4 regions of the Halanaerobium sp. DL-01 genome follow, and region 1 is predicted to be linked to each of the others. Evidence: riboswitches for the same ligand, from Rfam matches in the RefSeq annotation. Region 1 holds a riboswitch; each other region holds the start of a gene.
What was found. A riboswitch is a leader RNA that binds a small molecule or an ion and turns the genes downstream of it on or off. The one in region 1 is predicted to bind molybdenum cofactor.

Region 1 (3,597 bases):
GAGGTGAATCTTTCATAAATCAACACTGAAGCACTCATTGGATGATAGGCTAAAATAACTACTGCTCCAAATTCAGATAATCCTCTGGCCCACATCATAAGAGAACCAGAAATAATATGACTTAAATTAAGTGGTAGGGCAATTTTAAAAAAAGTCTGAGCAGGTGAAGCGCCAAGACTTCTGGCAGCTCTTTCAAGTCGGGGATCTATAGCTCTAAAACCCTCGACTGCATCATTTAAAAGAAAAGGCATACTAACAAACATCATAGCAATAACAATACCTGCAAATTCGCCAACAAAGCTCAATCCAAAATTACTAAAAAACTTCCCAAGAAAAAATCTATTACCAAATACAGTAAGTAAAGCTATACCAGCAGCAGGATGAGGAATGATAACTGGAAGGTTCATTATTCCCTCAATAAAAACCTTCCCTGGAAAATTAATCCTGGCTAAAAAATAAGCCAGGGGTACTGCTAAAAAAATTGAAACTACAGTAGCAAATAGGGATGCTTTAAAAGTTCTCAAAATTGTACTATATACTTCCCTTTCTTTTACAGTATCTAAAAGCATATTTACACTACTTCCAGCAATTAATTTAAAAATGGGCGCAATCACAAAAAATATTAATATTAAAGATAATATTGTAATTACAAAATTAAAAAGGGATTTCTTAATCATATTTATTCTTCCTCAACAAGCGGTTTTAAATTCTCTGGAATTGCTTTCATATCATTTACTACAGGTGGATTGATAGCTGGCTGACCATTTTTCTCCATTATTTTTTGACCTTCTGGACCGGCCAAAAATTTAATAAAGGCAACTGCACCTTCTCTATTAGGGGGATTGTGCGGAATGGTCAGCCCATAAACCATTGGTTTACCGGTTTTAGTTATTGTTTCTCCAGGTTCCTTACCGGAAACTTCAAAACTGGCTTTTGCATAAAAATCAGCATATTTATTTGTTCTGAGATTTATTTTATCTGAAAGAATTACAAAAGGAGCTTCATGCTGTTTCGCAACTGAACGATAAATAAATATATAGTCCAGCTCTCCTGTTTCCAATAAAGCAAGTAAATCAGCTGATTTAGGTCTTGTATTTTTAGGTGGGCAGTTTTTTCTCAACTTATTATAAAGATTTTCTTCACCGTAATGTAATTCAGCAAGTTTCCAGACCAGCTGACTTCTATAACCAGCAGGATCTGCATCTGGATCAGAATGACCATATTCTACATCATCTCGGAGTAAAATTTTATACCAATTTTCACTATTAATTTCATCCTTATACTTAGAAAGCTCATTATACATAATAACCAGCTCATTTGTAGCAAAATTTAGATACCAATCAGCATAATCAGGCATCATTAAACTTTCAATAACTGTATAATCAGCTGAGGCAACAATATCAGCCTGTCTGCCTAAATCAGTTACTTTTCTGGCTGTTGTTCTGCTCCCAGCTGATTCTCTTACAATATTTGCTGCAGGATATTTATCTTCAAAAGCTTTTTCCATGTCAAGAAAAGGAATACTCAATGATCCGGCATGAAAAATAATTATTTCACCAGAAACTTCCTCAGCCATAACATTATTACCTGCAAAAACAAGACTAAAAGACAAAACCAATAAAACCGCTAATACCTTCTTCATTTTATTAAAAGCCCCTTTTGAGTTTTTTGAATCTTAAAGAAAAGAAGATTAAAAAAAATAAAAATCCGATGTTAAATAAAAATAAAGAGATAGGATTAAATGTCTTCTTTCCCAGCCAGGAAGTAAATTAGTTTCCCAACAGACCTATTGATCTTATAATCATAATTTATACCTTAGTTTTTAAGAATTGAAGACTCATATTTTGCTTTTTTAATTATATCCTATTTTTATGTCTAATTCAAACCGTGCATTTAATTATGCAATCAGTCAGGAATTAAATTTTCTGCATAAATAATTGGATTTTAATGTGATTCTGTATTTTGCAAATCATATTAAAGTTTAACCAAAAGAAGACAGGCTAGATCAGTTTCTTTCACTTTTTAAAAATCTAATTTCACTATTGTTACTTCACTATATTTGTTATTCTTCCTATATTTTCTATCTCTACTTCTATTTTATCTCCAGATTTTAGAAATATTGGAGGTTTCTTATTATATCCTACCCCTTTTGGAGTGCCTGTTAAAATTACAGTTCCTGGATTTAGGGTAAAGTTTTTCGAACAATAACTAACTAATTCTTGAATATTAAATATCATGTTAGATGTATTAGAATCTTGCACAATTTGGTTATTTAATATAGTTTTTATTTCACAATTATTAGGATCAGTCAACTCAGTTTCTATCCAGGGACCAAGCGGACCAAATGTATCAAAAGATTTACTGCGAGCCCACTGTGAATCAATTTCAAACTGACAATCTCTTGCAGTTATATCATTGGCACAAGCATAACCAAATATATATTCATTAACTTCATTAACAGAAATATCTTTAGCCTCTTTCCCAATAACTACCGCTAATTCACCTTCATAATCTGTTTTATTTGGAGCTATACTGGGAAGAACTATCTTCTCTCCATCCCCTATAATACTTGTAGTAGCCTTTAAAAAAATTAGAGGCTTTTCTGGGAGTTTTTCATTTAGTTCTTTTGCATGTTTTTTATAATTTAAACCAATACCAATAATATTAGGCGGATTTATTGGAGCTAAAAATTCAACTTCTTCTTTGCTAAATTTATCATTAATACTATAATCGTCATCAAAAATGTTCCCTTCAATTTTATAAACATAATCATCTACTAATTTGCCGTAAAATTTTTTGTTGTTATTTTGAAATCTTACAATTTTCATTATATTACCCCTCTTTTTATAATATTTTTTCGCCTTTAAGAACTCGAAGACCAATTTCCATTTCCTCATCAGCATCATAAGTTTTAGGCATTTGCTTTTTACCCCCCTATAATTATTATCAAAAGAAAAGCTACTAGAAAAATATATACTAATGACGTGAAAAAAACTGCTAATATAATGCTCGACAGCGTGGAATCGCTTCTTTTTGTGATGAATGGCAAGGAATATTTAAGATAATATATTGAATTGTTACATCTGCTCCATTATATACTTAAGGACAAAAGTTTAAAAGAGAGGAATAAAAAAACATGAATGACAATTCAGTTTTAAATATGACGATATATGAGCTGGAACAGTGGATTATTGCAAATAATATTGCTGATAAAGAAATATATTTAATTACAGCATTTTTATTTTTCGCATTTTTGACAGTATTACTTTCAAAAAAATACCATATACATGAGGTTGTAGGCTATGTATTTCTTGGTATTTTATTGAGTCCGGATATAGTAAAACTTTTTCCTTATGTAGGCGTAGATTTGAGAAATCTTTATACCTTTATTCTAGCAAATATGAGTTATATAACCCAAATGGCTCTAGCATTTATAGCTTTTACAATCGGTAGTAAGTTATGAGCTTCCCCCATTAAATTAGACACTTATTTTAGATATTTAGATAGTTTTACTTATTTTGTGATCTTTTTGATAAATTAATTCTGTTTTATAGTGAAAAAGCTTTATGCTCCTGCATTGTCCAAGCAGTCTCCTTG
Region 2 (3,597 bases), on a different contig from region 1:
AAATGCCCATAGAGTTTCGTATTCAGGACCTTCTCCTTTACCTTTATACTTTCCAGATGGTACTTCTGTTACTCGACCACATGCGATTGCACACCCAAAACAGGCTTTATTTTTAATCAAGAGATTTTCAGCAAGGGTTTCTCCACTGACTTTATCTGCATTTTCGAACATACTTTCCCGGAAATTTCTTGTCGGTAAATTCCCGTTCTCATTGATTACATTTACAAGACTGGCAGTTCCTAAAGCAGCAAGTCCTTCACCTGTTAAACCCTGTTCATTTATTTTTTTCTTGACCTCAAAAGCTGTTTCCATAAACTTTTCTTTATTATCTACCTGTATGCCTTTTTTACCTCTCACAACAACAGCTTTAAGATTTTTCGAACCCATAACAGCACCAACACCGGTCCGGCCGGCCGCCCTGTCGCGGTCATTCATTATATTAGAAAATAACACCTGATTTTCTCCAGCCGGGCCAATATTCAGAACACGGGCTTCTTTATGTGTTTCCTCTCTTAACTTAGTATCTGTTTCATATGTGTTTTTACCTTATCCAGAAGAAATATTAAAATTATATTATCGCAACTCTTAACTTAGTATCTGTTTCATATGTGTTTTTACCCCAGAGGTGTGATGCATCACGTATTTCCACTTCTCCATTATCAATCCAGACATAGACAGGTTTATCAGCTTTACCTTCAAATACAAGCATATCATAACCTGCATATTTTAGCTCTGCGCCCCAGTAACCGCCAGTATTTGATCCAGTAATCCCACCTGTTAGAGGTCCTTTTGTTACGACATCCAATCTTCCTCCAGCATTAGCCATTGTTCCTGTTAGTGGACCGGTTGCTAAAAAGAGTTTATTTTCCGGACTAAGCGGGTCTATATCAGCAGCTACTTCATCATAAAAGTATTTTACCGCAAGACCTCTTGCTCCTATATAATTCTTTGCTAATTTTGGATTTAATTTTTCTTCTTTTACATTTCCATGAGTAAGGTCAATTCGCAAAAATTTTCCTGTATAGCCTTTCATTTATAGCTGCCCCCCTTTTAAAACTTTTCTGATTTCTTCAGCAGCACTCCTGCTTCTTGCTGTGTCAAATTCATCTGTTTCTTCATAGCTCAGTGCACCAGCAGAACAGATGTCAACACAGGCAGGTTCACCCTTACATAAATCACACTTTGTTACTACACCCCTGCCGGGAACATCTTTTATTGCCCCTACCGGACAGACACTTACACACATATGGCAGCCAATACATCTGTCTTCATTGATTACTACTGCCCCTGCCTCATTTCTGCCAATAGCGCTGGCAGGACAGACATCCATACAGAGTGGGTCCTCACACTGTAAACAGGTAAGAGGAACGGTCACCATCTCCTCCGGAAAATAAACTGCTTTGATAAGTGCCCGCATCGGATTAAATTCTCCTTCTTTTGTCATTGAGCACACCAGTTCACAGTCACGACATCCAGTACATTTTTCAGGTTCGATAACAATTTTTTTCAACTGTAAATCCCCTCCCTTTATATTTTATATCCTCCTTTGCACAATGGCAGGCCATAGAATTACTCCTATAACCCTGACGCCTGAGCCGCCTAAATATAGGTGGAGACAGGTCGGAAGAAGATTGTAAACAGCTTAATATTTAAATTGATATTTAAAAAATTATAATATTTGCCTTTTTATGTTTTTTGTGTTTATAAATATTTTTCTACAAATATATTTCTATAAAAATTTAAAAATACCTTTTAAAATTAACTAATTTTCATACAATTTGTAAAATTTTCAGTTCTTTAATAAATGTTATGAAATCTAAATAGCACCGATTGAATCATATTATCTCTTTAATTTTTAAAAAAATTATCAGATTAACTGGATTTTAAACATGATATCAGATAAAATTTATATAAATCAACTACATATATATAATTCTGCTGTAAAATGTGGCTGAAAAATACTGATTTGTAAAAAAATTAAAATTAAGGGTGAATAAACTATGAATAGCAATTCGGATTTAAAAAAACTTCGGGAATCTCTTTTTTCTGAAATAGAAAATTTAAAAGAAGAAGCCTTTTACATCAATGATTATATTGCTGAAAATCCTGAATTAGGTTACAGAGAATACAAAGCTGCCTCTCTACTAACAGAAATTCTTGCTGACCACAATTTTAGCATAGAAAAAAATCTCTCAGGTATCGAAACTGCTTTCAGGGCCAGCTATAATTTTAATGGAGATGGACCGACTATTGCTTTTCTCTGTGAATATGATGCACTGCCGAATATAGGACATGGCTGTGGACACAATATGATTGCAGCAATGAGTACAGCTGCCGGAATTGCTTTAAGTAAACTGAACATAAAAGGAGGTAAAATTGTAGTTATCGGCTGTCCGGCTGAAGAAACAGGTGGAGCTAAAGTACAGATGACAGAAACAGGTGTTTTTGATAATATAGACTGTGCAATGCTTCTCCATCCTTCCAATATTAATCAGGTCTATTCTACAACACTGGCAATAAAAGCAATTCAGTTTAATTTTCATGGTCAAACTGCTCATGCTGCTGGAGCTCCAGAGAAGGGCATAAATGCACTGGATGGAGTAATACAGTTTTTTAATGGCATTAATGCACTGCGAGAACATTTGCGGGATGATGCTCGGATACATGGTATTATTACAAATGGTGGAGAAGCTGCCAATATTGTACCCGATGAAGCCGAAGCTCAATTCTACTTCAGGGCCAGAGATAAAAAATACCTGCAGGAAATTATCAAAAAAGCGGAAAATACTGCTGAAGGAGCAGCTTTAATGACAGGATGTAAAGTCGAATGGAAGGAATACGAAAATCCCAATGATGATCTCAGACCAAATCGGATGCTGGCAGATATTTTTGAGCAGAGTATGAAAGAAATCGGAACCAATAAAATAGAACCAGCAGCACACCACTACGGATCATCAGATATGGGAAATGTGAGTCATGTTATCCCTGTTATTCACCCATATATTAATCTGGGCAGTGAACTTACAGGACATACAAGAGAACTCGCAGAAAAAACCACTACTAAAGAAGGTCATACTGTTTTGATAAATGGAATAAAAGCTCTGGCATTAACAGGACTTAAAATTTATAGTGACAGGCAAAAATTAGAAAAAATAAAAAAAGAATTTAAAAAAACCTGCTCTAATTAAAGCAGGTTTCGCAAAAATAAATATACTTCTTCTGGATTATTTAGATAATATTCAGCAGATGTGTGTAAATCACCACTATTTTTTACGTAAATACTCAATCCTTTTTCAATTACAGCAAACGCATCTTCATCAGTCCTATCATCACCAAGATAAATATTATACCCACTATTAAGATTATACTGTTTTTTAAATCTGTCAGCTATATAATTTACTGCTTTTCCCTTATTCCAACCAGCAGGCCTAATTTCTACAACCTGACGTCCGGAAATAACTTCCAGATTATCTAAAGATAATTTTTTAATTTTAGTTTCCAAAGTTTTTTGGACAGATACTTTCTCCAGATCATTATTACAGTGAAAAGCAGCTGCAAAACCCTTATCCTCAATTTTTATATCATCATTTATTTTTA
Region 3 (3,597 bases), on a different contig from region 1:
AGTCAGAAGGTTTTGATCTGGTAAGCAGAAGAAGAATGGGGCCCAAACGGGGTGTTTTTGCGTCTCGGAGTCCGCGCCGCCCCAATTCAATAGGAATGACTACAGTAGAAATATTAAAAATAGAGGACAATAAAATTCATGTTTATGGACTTGATGCAATAGATATGACACCTGTAATAGATATTAAGCCCTATACACCATTTATGGATACCCCGGCACTGTCAATGCAGAAAGAAAACCCACGCTATGAAATTGATAAGATGATTAAATATAAAAATATGAATGAGCTGCTGCTTAAGGCAGGAGAACTTCATGGACATTTCTGCCCCTATCTTGCTTTAGGAGTTGTGGCAGCTGTTGATGGAGTGCGTAAATTAGATGTAACAAATGATGGTATGGAAAAAATGCTGGCAGTGGTTGAGACCAACAGCTGTTTTAGTGATGGAATCCAGTATATCAGTGGTTCAACTTTTGGAAACAATGGGCTTATATATAGGGATCTGGGTAAAACTGCTGTTACATTTGCAAAAAGAAATGGAGGTAATATCAGATATATTTTAAAAGATGAGAAAGATTTTATAAAGGATAATTATCCAGAGGCAAAAGAACTTTTCAATAAGGTAATTACCCGCAGAGATGGTACAGATACTGAAGCAGAAAGGCTCAAAGAGGTATGGAAAACTATAGCTTTTGAGATTATAGAAAAAGAAGCAGAAAATGTTTTTAACATTTATCAGAATATAGAAATAGATATTCCAGAATATGCACCCATTTTTGAAGATCAATTTTGTGAAAAATGTGGAGAAAAAATTATGGCTTCCAAATCAGTGAAAAATGGTGGTAGAATTTTGTGCAGATCATGTGCAGGAACAGAATATTTCCAAGTTGACGGAAGTGGAATTGTCAGAAAAATCGAATAGGATAAAATTTATTCAGTTAAACTGCTAATGTAAAAAATTTATTTATGACAAAATCTTTTTTTTGCAGCTCTAAAAATAATTTTCTGAAAACTCTATAATATATTTTCTTGTTAAATTAAGACTCATATAGTATAATATAATTGAACCAACAGAGAGAGAAACTTAGTTTGTTTATGTGGTCGTTTTGTTTACTAAAAAGGAACAAAGTAGACGTGTAGCGAGAATGTTCCCTTACCAAAATCCAAAATTAAAGGGAGGGGCATTTAAAATGACAATCTTTAAGTATAAGCAACTTCAAAATGATGTTAAGACAAAAGAAATTGACGCCAGAGGATATGATAAACTTAAAAGCAAAGCTTTAGTTGATTATTACATGAATGGTGGTTATTAAAAAAGAATCAATTGTAAAATGATGTTTTATTTACCGGAGCTGTAAGGCTCCGGTTTTTATTTGACATTAAATAAAAAATTAGGTAAAATAATTATGAGATAAAAATTATATAACTCCGAGTATTTTGTTCCTAAGGATGTATAGAATATATATCTATGGAGAAAATACCGATAGGGTCAGTAGGGAAACATTCTGACCTCCCGGATTGGAAAGGAGTGATGATTTTGTTTGAATTTAATGGTGTAGACCCACCTTTTACCTTCCGGTAAATTATTTATACGGAAGGTTTTTTTATTGTTTTTTTTATTGTTAAGATTATTTATATTTTTAACAATATTCAGAATATAAAGGGGGGTTTCTTATGAACAAAAAATTATCAATTTTTCTAATTATTTTAATGATTACTCTGGTGTTTAGTGGTATGGCGCTGGCTCAGGACAGATTAATTCTGGCAACAACAACAAGCACAGAAAATTCCGGACTTCTCGATGAAATACTGCCTACATTTGAAGAAAAATTTGATGTTAGAGTAGATGTTATTGCAGTTGGTACAGGTAGAGCCATTAGTCTTGCAGAAAATGGAGATGCAGATATTATACTTGTACATGCAAGAGCAGCAGAAGATGCTTTTGTAGAAGCTGGTTATGGTGTTAACAGAAGAGATGTTATGTATAATGATTTTGTTATTTTAGGTCCAGCAGATGATCCTGCAGGAGTTAAGGGTATGGAATCAGCTGTAGCAGCACTTGAAAAAATTGCTAATTCGGAAAGTAATTTTATTTCTCGTGGTGATGACTCAGGAACACACAAAAAAGAGTTAAGCCTCTGGGAAAAAGCATCAGTTAAACCATCTGGCAGCTGGTATATGGAAACAGGACAGGGTATGGGGGCAAGCATCAATGTAGCCAATGAAAAAGAAGGATATATTCTGGCCGATCGAGGTACATTTTTAGCTTACAGTGGAGATATAGATCTTGAACTACTTGTAAGTGGGGATCCGCTGCTGTTTAACCCATATGGAATAATTCCTGTAAATCCAGCCTACCATACACATGTTAATTATCAGAAAGCAATGGCCTTAGTAGGATATATAACTTCTCAGGAAGGTCAGCAGATGATTTATAATTATACTAAATATGGTGAAAGATTGTTTAATCCATCTGCAATAACACCGGAAAATTTTAACTAAAGATATTTTCTCCAAAATAAATAATATAGTAGTATTATGTTATTATAGATAGAGGTGAAGAAAGATGAACTATATAATAGAAGCATTTCAGGAAGCATGGTATTTAATCATTGGATTTGATAGAGAACTTTTTAATGTGGTTTCAACATCACTGCGTCTTTCTATTACATCAACTTTCTTTGCCTCTATTATAGGAATTCCTGCCGGTATATTTATCGGCAGGACTAATTTTGGACGTAAAAAAATAGTAAATATAATATTAAATACTCTTCTGGGCCTGCCGACTGTGGTTGTGGGAATATTTGTGTATTCCCTTATTTCTAGAAGAGGAATTCTGGGAGAATATGAGATGCTATTTTCTTTTAGAGGTATCATTATTGGTCAGATAATTTTAATTGTCCCACTGATAACTGCTTTAATAAGAAATGCTATTTATTCACTTGATGAAAAGCTCTACAAAACAGCTCTTTCTCTTGGAGCAACAAAAATTCAGCAGTTTAAACTTTTATTACTGGAAGCCCGATATGGAATTATGGGGGCTGTTATTACAGGTTTTGGCCGTGTATTAGGTGAGGTCGGAATTTCTATGATGCTGGGTGGAAATATTAAAGGAGTTACCAGAACAATTACTACTGCAATGGCTCTTGAAACAAATAAAGGTCGTTTTGGATTTGGGCTTGCCCTGGGGCTGATACTGCTTCTTCTTGCTTTTATAATCAATATTGGTGTATATTCTCTGCAGGAGGGGAAAGAATATGAGCAGCGATAAAATTATTTTAAAGGCTTTAAATATAAAAAAAAATATAAAAGGGAAAAATATACTGAATCTGCGGGAGTTTAATGTTTATGAGGGTCAGTTTAATTTTATTATCGGGCATAATGGAAGTGGAAAGACAACATTATTAAATATATTATCTCTTGTAGATGATGATTTTAGTGGTGATCTGATATATAAAAATCAGACTATTGGTCCTAAAACTGATAAAGTTAAGCTCAGAAGAAGATTTTCTGTAATCTGGCAGAATCCATATTTTTACCGAGGTAGTGTAATTTATAATATAAGCCTTCCCCTCAGACTGCGTGGTCTAAATAAAAAT
Region 4 (3,597 bases), on a different contig from region 1:
CAAAATGGAATCTATAAAAATTGGGCAGCAGTATTTAAAAGAGATGAATTTAGAGAGATGGTTGAAGATTTAATTATTCTTCTAGAAGCAGAATTAACTGAAGATAATTATGAACTGCTCAAATATCACTTTAATAATTCAATTAAATTTGAATATCATTTTTTTGATGATGTATACCACAAAAAATCATGGGAAATTTGATTGAAATAACAATTGCAAAATCTTGACAACAATGATAATGTATAAATAAGCAAATATTAAAATAATTAAATATAATTTAATTTTATTATTCATCTATCATGTATTTATGGCAGATATATATATTATCATTTTAAGGAAGGTGATATCCAGATTGGATTTTTTAGTAAACAACCCACAGTTTTGGAGAACTAATGGTGCAGGTGAAGAACTTCCGGAAAATTTAGAAGTTGAACTGAAAGATGGTAAATTAAAAATACCTGTAAAAGTAAAAGAAAAACTTGGTCTTGATGAGGATACTGCTGTTAAAATTAAGCTTGGTGCAAAAGGTTTTTATTTAGAGAGAAGTGACCCTCTTTTGACTAAGGTCTATATTGAGCCGACAAGTGACTGTAATTTGAACTGTAAGACATGTGTAAGGCACTCCTGGGATGAAGAAATGGGTCATATGGATTTTGATGTCTATAAAAAACTTATTGATGAGTTAAAAGAGTTCAAGCATTTAGAGAAAATTGCATTCTGGGGAATTGGTGAGCCAACTTATCATCCTGAGATTGCTGAGATGATTGCATTAGCCTCAGAACTGGGTGTCAAAACTCAGATGATTACTAATGCTCTACTTTTAGATGAAAAGAAAGTAAATGCTGTCTTAGATGCTGGGTTGGATAGTATAGTTGTTTCAGTTGATGGAACTTCACCTGACACAATGGCAGATATTCGCTCTGGTGCGGATCTGGCCCGGGTTATTGAAAATGTTAAAAGATTTCGCAGCTTAAGAGATAAGAAAAAGCTCGAAACAGAAATTGGTATTGAGTATGTGATTATGAAATCAAATGTTGATGAGCTTAAAGAACTGCGTAAATTAGCTTATGATCTCGGAGCTTCTTTTATCTTTTTGACAAATTTGCTGCCTTATACAGAGTCGATGACTGATGAAATTCTCTATTCATTTTCGATAAGCCGTTCTCAACCTGAAAAAAGAACACATCACAGACCTGAAATATATCTACCTCCTACTGATTTGAGAGAAGATATTATTAAAGATATTGCTGCTATTGGTGGGAAATCAAGTAATATTAGTACTACACAGGTGCCTTTCAATCCACATCAAGGTTACTGTAAATTTGTAGAAGATGGGTCGATTGCGGTTAACTGGCGCGGAGAAATCAGTCCCTGTATTGCTTTAATGCACAGCTATGACCTTTATATTAGAGAAAGAAAAAAGCATATTAATAAATATGTTTTAGGAGATATTGGGGAAGAAGATTTAAATTCAATCTGGTATAGTGATGAATTTAAAAAATTCAGAAAAGATGTAAAGAAATTTCCTTTTTCCGATTGTACTCAATGTTCTGGATGTGAGATGTCAAAGGAAAACGAAGAAGATTGTCATGGAAATGAATTCCCGGTCTGTGGAGACTGTTTATGGGCCAGAGGAGTTATTCAATGTCCCTAAATTTATAACTTAAATTTATATTCAATATAAGTTTAGGTTTTAATAAATAAAATATTCACAAAAATATAAATTTTTCTAAAAATTAAGAAGGATTTTGGCTTTTGATATTTAATAAGTATAATATACCTTCGAGTTATTTTGCCTAAAGAATTTTTCCACGGCATTTTAACCGCTGGGTTGATAAAGAAATGAATCAGCCTCCCGTGCTTGGAAAGAAGAGTAAATCTAAGGAGGTATAACATCAATGGGTAAAATTTATGAGTACAATGTTTTAAGAGTTGATCTTACAAATGAGGAGATCAAAAGAGAGAAAATTGCTGGAGAGAAAGTTAAGAATTTTTTAGGTGGTCGTGGACTTGGATCAAAAATTCTTTATGATGAAATAGATCCTACTATCGATGCTTTTAGTCCTGAAAACAAATTAATCTATGCAGCAGGATTATTAACAGGAACAGCTGCTTCAACAGGCGGCCGTTATATGGTTATTACAAAAGGACCTCTGACAGGTACAATTGCAAGCAGTAACTCTGGTGGATTTTTTGGTGCAGAATTAAGATTTAGCGGAAATGATATTATAATTTTTGAAGGTAAAGCAGAAAAGCCGGTTTACCTTTCTTTAAAAGGAGATAAGGCTGAACTTAAAGATGCTTCTCATCTATGGGGTAAAGGAGTTTATGAAACAACAGATGTATTGATAGAAGAATTTGGCGATGAAAAAGCAAGGGTTAGCTGTATTGGGCCTGCTGGAGAAAACCTCGTTAAGTTTGCTTCTATAATGAATGAAAAAGACCGTGCTGCTGGTAGAACGGGTGTAGGTGCAGTAATGGGTTCTAAAAATTTGAAAGCTGTTGTTGTTAAAGCTGAAGAAAAGCAGGTTGAGTACTTTAAAGATGAAATGATGAAAGTTGTAAGAAAACAAACTAAAACATTGAAAGAGCATGGAGTAACTGGAGAAGGCCTTCCTGCTCTAGGTACAAAAGTTCTTGACAATATTATTAACTCACATGGTGCTTATCCTAGAAATAACTTCCAGTATGCTACATTTGATAAAGTTGATGAAGTATCTGGAGAAGCCTTAGTTGAAAAAGGTTACCTGCAGGGTAACAAAGGATGTTATGGCTGTCCTATCCGCTGTGGTAGAGATACTAAACTGCCTAATGGTCAACAGGGTGAAGGTCCTGAATATGAAACAGGCTGGGCTTTTGGTGCTCAATGTGGTGTAAGTGACTTAAATGCTATTGTACAGGCTAACTTCCTCTGTAATGATCTTGGTATGGATACAATTTCTGCAGGTGTAACAATTGGCTGTGCTATGGAATTATATGAAAAAGGTTATGTAGATAAAGAAGAATTTGAAAATGGTCCAGAATTGACATTTGGCTCTTCAGAATCGGTAACTTATTATACAAGACAGATGGCTCTTCGTGAAGGATTTGGAGATCAGATGGCTGAAGGTTCTTATAGATTAGCTGAAGCTAAAGGTAATGCAGAGTTATCAATGAGTGTTAAAAAACAGGAATTACCTGCTTATGATCCGCGTGGAGTTCAGGGCCATGGATTAAACTATGTTACTTCTAACCGTGGTGGATGTCATGTTAGAGGTTATATGATTTCTCCTGAAGTACTTGGTGTACCAGAAAAATTAGATCCTCAAGAACTAAAAGGTAAGCCGGAATGGGTTAAGTTATACCAGGATCTAACAGCTGTTATTGATTCAATCGGAATGTGTCTCTTTACTTCATTTGCTCTTGGTTTAGAAGACTATGCTGAAATTGTCAATGCAGGTACAGAGTTTGACTTTACTCCTGAAGAAATACTAGAAAATGGTGAAAGAATCTATAACTTAGAACGTCAGTTTAATCTAGAAGCAGGAATCACACCTGCAGAAGATAGATTACCTGACCGTTTTGATGACCCTCTACCAGATGGAACATTTAGAGGTA

Region 2: linked by a shared signal. The riboswitch ahead of DER71_RS05480 (4Fe-4S dicluster domain-containing protein) and the one ahead of wtpA (tungstate ABC transporter substrate-binding protein WtpA) in region 1 are both predicted to bind molybdenum cofactor.
Region 3: linked by a shared signal. The riboswitch ahead of DER71_RS03815 (substrate-binding domain-containing protein) and the one ahead of wtpA (tungstate ABC transporter substrate-binding protein WtpA) in region 1 are both predicted to bind molybdenum cofactor.
Region 4: linked by a shared signal. The riboswitch ahead of DER71_RS11410 (aldehyde ferredoxin oxidoreductase family protein) and the one ahead of wtpA (tungstate ABC transporter substrate-binding protein WtpA) in region 1 are both predicted to bind molybdenum cofactor.

What each region holds. Positions count from the first base shown of each region.
Region 1 is NZ_QPJN01000020.1:27,855-31,451, reverse strand. It holds gene DER71_RS07960 (ABC transporter permease) at 1-677, opposite strand, end outside; gene wtpA (tungstate ABC transporter substrate-binding protein WtpA) at 680-1,642, opposite strand; molybdenum cofactor riboswitch at 1,730-1,847, opposite strand; gene DER71_RS07950 (fumarylacetoacetate hydrolase family protein) at 2,046-2,828, opposite strand; gene DER71_RS07945 (hypothetical protein) at 3,137-3,463, shown strand.
Region 2 is NZ_QPJN01000011.1:20,695-24,291, reverse strand. It holds partial or broken gene DER71_RS12485 (aldehyde ferredoxin oxidoreductase family protein) at 1-1,033, opposite strand, end outside; gene DER71_RS05480 (4Fe-4S dicluster domain-containing protein) at 1,034-1,510, opposite strand; molybdenum cofactor riboswitch at 1,526-1,638, opposite strand; gene DER71_RS05475 (M20 family metallopeptidase) at 2,001-3,188, shown strand; gene otsB (trehalose-phosphatase) at 3,185-3,597, opposite strand, start outside.
Region 3 is NZ_QPJN01000007.1:7,833-11,429, reverse strand. It holds gene tsaA (tRNA (N6-threonylcarbamoyladenosine(37)-N6)-methyltransferase TrmO) at 1-920, shown strand, start outside; gene DER71_RS12365 (hypothetical protein) at 1,189-1,311, shown strand; molybdenum cofactor riboswitch at 1,413-1,543, shown strand; gene DER71_RS03815 (substrate-binding domain-containing protein) at 1,673-2,500, shown strand; gene DER71_RS03810 (ABC transporter permease) at 2,565-3,269, shown strand; gene DER71_RS03805 (ABC transporter ATP-binding protein) at 3,256-3,597, shown strand, end outside.
Region 4 is NZ_QPJN01000054.1:1,704-5,300, reverse strand. It holds gene DER71_RS11420 (hypothetical protein) at 1-201, shown strand, start outside; gene DER71_RS11415 (radical SAM protein) at 353-1,654, shown strand; molybdenum cofactor riboswitch at 1,769-1,888, shown strand; gene DER71_RS11410 (aldehyde ferredoxin oxidoreductase family protein) at 1,899-3,597, shown strand, end outside.